DNA from 2 places in the Terribacillus sp. AE2B 122 genome. Region 2 is predicted to be linked to the other one. Evidence: riboswitches for the same ligand, from Rfam matches in the RefSeq annotation. Region 2 holds a riboswitch; the other holds the start of a gene.
What was found. A riboswitch is a leader RNA that binds a small molecule or an ion and turns the genes downstream of it on or off. The one in region 2 is predicted to bind glycine.

Region 1 (2,479 bases), on a different contig from region 2:
TGCAAAAGGAGTGGGGAGGTCCGGATATACCTATCTATATTTTCCCTTCAGATGAACGTAATAAATGGATTCAAAAGCAATTGGGTGGAAAATCCGGTCTGGCATTCAAGGATAAGCTTTTTTTATTTATATCCCCAGAAAATACAGAAGAGGAGATCAAAGCAATATTTACGCATGAATATAACCATGTTTGCCGGCTGAATCGTTTGGATAAAAAGGAAGAGATGTACACTTTATTGGATACAATCGTATTAGAAGGGATAGCTGAAAATGCTGTTAGGGAGAGATTGGGAGAAGAACTGACTGCTAGCTGGGCATCCTTTTATTCTGATAAGAAAATCGAAAAAATGTGGTCTGAATATATTTTTCCGAAGCAGCAGCTTTTGCGCCAGGATTATGAATATGAAGCCATTCTGTTTGGTTATCGTAAATATCCGAAGATGCTGGGGTATTGTGCTGGCTATCATGTAGTTAAAAACTATATGGAAAGACACAGCTTATCCAGTAAAGAATTGCTGGCTGTTGATGCTAGTGTTATTACCGGCGATATGTAAGGGTTTATGGAGATTTGTGGACATGAATAAAGCCCGGCTGCACCAATTCCAGGCTTTTTCATGCGCTGTCATGATAAATCTATATTGAAACTGTTATATAGTCAGATCCAGAATAGAGAAAGCAAGGCTATTCCTGCGATGGCCCCAAAAGCTACTCCAAAACCAAAGCCAAAGCCGCGGCCAAAACTGCGACCGTAACCGCCGCCATAACCATTTCCATAACCACCGTAACCGAAACCACCAAAGTTTCTGGAGCGGCCCATAGGCTGCAAATAAACACGATCTCGGTCTATACGCTGTATAATCCCTCTATGAACTTTTCCGTCATGGCAACGAATTTCAACTGCTTTACCGCTATATCTTTGGCATAATGAACGATATTGTCCAACTGACATATCTTCACCTCCATAATTTTAGGATACAGGGTATTATATGTCCTGAATAAAATATCGAAGGGTACACATATCTTAGGGGTTTAGCGGAATCTTGGTGAACAGCACATAAAATGTTGACATGTTGCTGCCAGCGTTAATGACAAGCTGAGATACAAAATAGGGTTTGACAAAAAATCTAACAAGGACTAGAATAATCAATATTCAGGAAGAATCTAAATAACTTAATAATAAAGCTATGAATGCTATGGATCACACTATAGCAGGAGCAGCTTCTGGAGAGACCGCGAAAGTCGCGGCGCCGAAGGGTTCACAATCTCAGGCAAAAGGACAGAAGAGTATCGGATATGTATTTGTGTTATGCTGCGCGCGTATGACCAATAGTATTTGTTATTCTTGTGATCAAGAGATTGGAGAGAGCCTCCGATCTCTTTTTTTATTGGGTTGAATTGAAGGAGGAGCTAGATTTGGCACAACAAGAGTTAAAGAGGGACTTATCCAATAGACATGTGCAGCTGATCGCCATTGGCGGTACGATTGGTACCGGATTATTTTTGGGATCCGGAAAAGCGATACAGCTGGCTGGTCCCTCTATCATCTTTGCTTATTTGATTGTAGGTATAGCACTGTTTTTCGTGATGCGAGCACTAGGTGAGCTGCTTTTATCGAAAGCAGGCTATCAATCTATTACAGACATTGCTGAAGATTATCTTGGACCTTGGGCATCGTTCGTGACGGGGTGGACGTACTGGTTTTGCTGGATTATGACAGCGATGGCAGATGTAATTGCTGTCGGGGTGTATGTAAACTATTGGTTTGATATCCCGCAATGGATACCTGCACTTATCTGTGTCGTCGTTTTATTAGGGCTAAATCTATTGACGGTAAAGCTATTCGGAGAATTGGAGTTTTGGTTCGCATTGATCAAGGTAGTTACGATTCTTGCTTTAATTGGGATAGGAATTGTTCTGCTGGTGATAGGTTTCCAAACAGATACAGGAACAGTTTCGGTTACGAATCTATGGGAGCATGGAGGACTATTTCCGAATGGAATTTCTGGTTTCTTGTTAGCCTTCCAAATGGTCGTCTTTGCTTATGTTGGAGTGGAATTAATCGGGGTATCCGCAGCTGAAACAGCTAACCCGGCTAAGAACATCCCATCAGCGATCAATAAAATTCCATTACGAATATTATTTTTCTATGTTGGAGCACTACTAATCCTATTAATGATAAATCCATGGACAGAGCTGAATGCAGCTGAAAGTCCATTCGTGAAGACATTTAGTTTAGTAGGAATCCCAATCGCTGCAGGTATCATCAACTTCGTCGTATTAACATCAGCAGCATCAGCAGGGAATAGCGGCATGTTCTCCACAAGCCGCACCTTATATAATCTAAGCAAACAAGATCAAGGCCCAGCCCAGCTTGCTAAACTGAACAAAAAGCACGTTCCAGCGAACGCTTTATGGCTATCTGCCATTGTCGTATCTGTGGGAGCACTCTTAAGCAAACTCATACCGGAACAAGCCTTTG
Region 2 (2,479 bases):
GAAATCATAGTCCTGCTCTAGGATGATTTCCCTGTGAGGGGAGCGTTTTGCCAAGTCAATAGAGGAGACAATCACATCATAATGCTCCCATACATATTGCTTTCGCTGGGAGGCAGCAGGTATATGGAATTTAGAGTTCAATTCGTTTACCCATTGGTTGACAAGAGACGCCGGCACAAGCAGCAATACTTTTTTCACCAAGCCGCGAATCATCAATTCTTTCAATACGAGACCTGCTTCGATAGTCTTCCCAAGACCAACTTCATCTGCCAAGATGGCGCGTCCGTTCATTTCTTCCACAACTCGTCGACTTGCTTCCAGCTGATGAGGATGGAAGGTCATATGTGGCAAATACCCGGGTGCAACCAACCCGGTAAACGTATCAATATTCGTTTCTTTTGCAGCTGTATATGCCATTTGAAAATGCTCCCATGAGGCTGTTTCTCCTTCTTGCTGCAAAACATCATCCATCATGTCGATGAAAGGTTTATCATCTTTTATATGCACCTGCATAGTGATTTCATCTCCTTATTCTTCGGAGTTTCATTTAAAAAGCCGAAAAAGATAGACACATCCTGAAAATGTTATGTTATAATGAGGCTGAAACCAGACATTATTAATATTTTTTATTAGAATGTTTGGATTTTGCTTTTTTATAGGTTGATTGTCTGTTAGTATGCCCGCGTTTTCCAATTTCATAAACCGCGAGTGAATGTTGGAGGAGAGACCGCTATATGCGGCGCCGAAGGAGCAAATATTGAGTGAATCTCTCAGGCAAAAGAACTCCAACAGGACGCAACTCTGGAGAGTGCTTCCGTAGTAGAAGCCACCCAAGAAGCAACTATGGTCCAAAGGACGATAAGAAACTTTCTGGTAAATGGACAGAGCCCCTCAAAGCTTTTTCGAGGTGGCTCTGTTTTTTGTTGCGAGGTACATAAGAGAGGAGCAAGATGATGAGTGAGTTGAGAAGAACCCCGCTTTATCCTGCTTATCAGGCTAACAGCAAGACGATCGATTTCGGCGGATGGGAACTGCCAGTCCATTTCAGCAGCATCCAGGAAGAGCATCATGCAGTGCGGCAAGCAGCTGGCTTGTTCGATGTTTCCCATATGGGTGAGATTTTAGTTGAAGGACCAGCGAGCAAAGACTTCCTGCAATTTGTCCTGACGAATGACATTGACTTGCTCGTTCCGAACAAAGCGCAGTACAGTGTGATGTGTTATGAAGATGGCGGAACAGTAGACGATTTAATCGTTTATATGCTGGAAGAGAACCGTTATTTATTGGTGGTGAATGCCAGCAATACAGATAAGGATTTCGAATGGCTGCTTTCTCATAAAAGAGAAGATGTCAACATCGAGAATAAATCTGCATCGTACATGCAGGTTGCCTTGCAAGGACCTCATGCGGAGCAAATTCTGCAGCAGCTGACAGATGAAAAATTGTCGGAAATTTCATTTTTCCGATTCGCTTATCCAGTGAAGCTGGAAGATGTGGAAGGAGATTTTCTTATCTCACGCACAGGCTACACAGGTGAAGATGGCTTTGAAATCTATGGACCGGCCGCAAGCGGGCAAGCTGTATGGGAGCTGTTGCTCGAAAAAGGTAAGCAATTCAATCTTCAGCCTGTTGGGTTGGGTGCAAGAGACACATTACGCTTTGAGGCGAATCTCCCGCTGTATGGAAATGAATTGTCGAAGGATATTACTCCGATCGAGGCTGGTATTGGCTTTGCAGTGAAGACGAACAAATCTGCCGACTTCATCGGTAAAGAAACCTTAAAGAAGCAAAAAGAGAACGGAACGAAGCGAAAGCTCGTCGGCATTGAAATGCTGGAAAAAGGTATACCGCGCCATGGATATCCGATCTTCAGCGGCGGCGAACAAATTGGTGAGGTAACGACAGGAACGAAGTCACCGACGCTAGATAGCTATATTGGTCTTGCGCTCGTACATGCGAATGCTGCCGAAGAAGGCAATATTGTGGACGTGCAGATCCGAAAGAAACAGTTGCAGGCCAAGATTGTCGCAACACCATTCTATAAACGGAAATAGAAGGAGGATACAGCATGGATTTCAGGTACTTACCGATGACTGAGCAAGACAAAGAAGAAATGCTTCAAACGATAGGCGTGAAAGACACGGAGGAACTTTTCTCTGATATTCCGGAGGAAGTTCGCTTAAAGGGACCGCTTCAGATCAAAGAGCCGAAAAGTGAAGGTGAACTGAAAGCGGAACTTGCAGCTTTGGCAAGTCGGAATGTGACGATGAAGACACATGCTTCCTTCCTTGGAGCGGGTGTATACGATCATTACATCCCTTCGATCGTGGATCATGTAATCTCCAGATCTGAATTCTATACAGCTTACACGCCGTATCAACCAGAAATTTCTCAAGGCGAGCTGCAGGCAATCTTTGAGTTTCAAACGATGATCGCCGAGCTGACCGGAATGGATGTAGCAAATAGTTCCATGTATGAT

Region 1: it holds a riboswitch for glycine, as region 2 does, so the genes downstream of both, AE2B122_RS09060 (amino acid permease) here and gcvT (glycine cleavage system aminomethyltransferase GcvT) in region 2, are expected to answer to the same signal.

Annotation. Positions count from the first base shown of each region.
Region 1 is NZ_LR700944.1:128,970-131,448, reverse strand. Features, by position in the region: gene AE2B122_RS09070 (DUF2268 domain-containing protein) at 1-554, shown strand, start outside; gene AE2B122_RS09065 (hypothetical protein) at 656-949, opposite strand; glycine riboswitch at 1,212-1,290, shown strand; gene AE2B122_RS09060 (amino acid permease) at 1,414-2,479, shown strand, end outside.
Region 2 is NZ_LR700942.1:403,684-406,162, forward strand. Features, by position in the region: gene AE2B122_RS02105 (DEAD/DEAH box helicase) at 1-513, opposite strand, end outside; glycine riboswitch at 709-796, shown strand; gene gcvT (glycine cleavage system aminomethyltransferase GcvT) at 951-2,054, shown strand; gene gcvPA (aminomethyl-transferring glycine dehydrogenase subunit GcvPA) at 2,069-2,479, shown strand, end outside.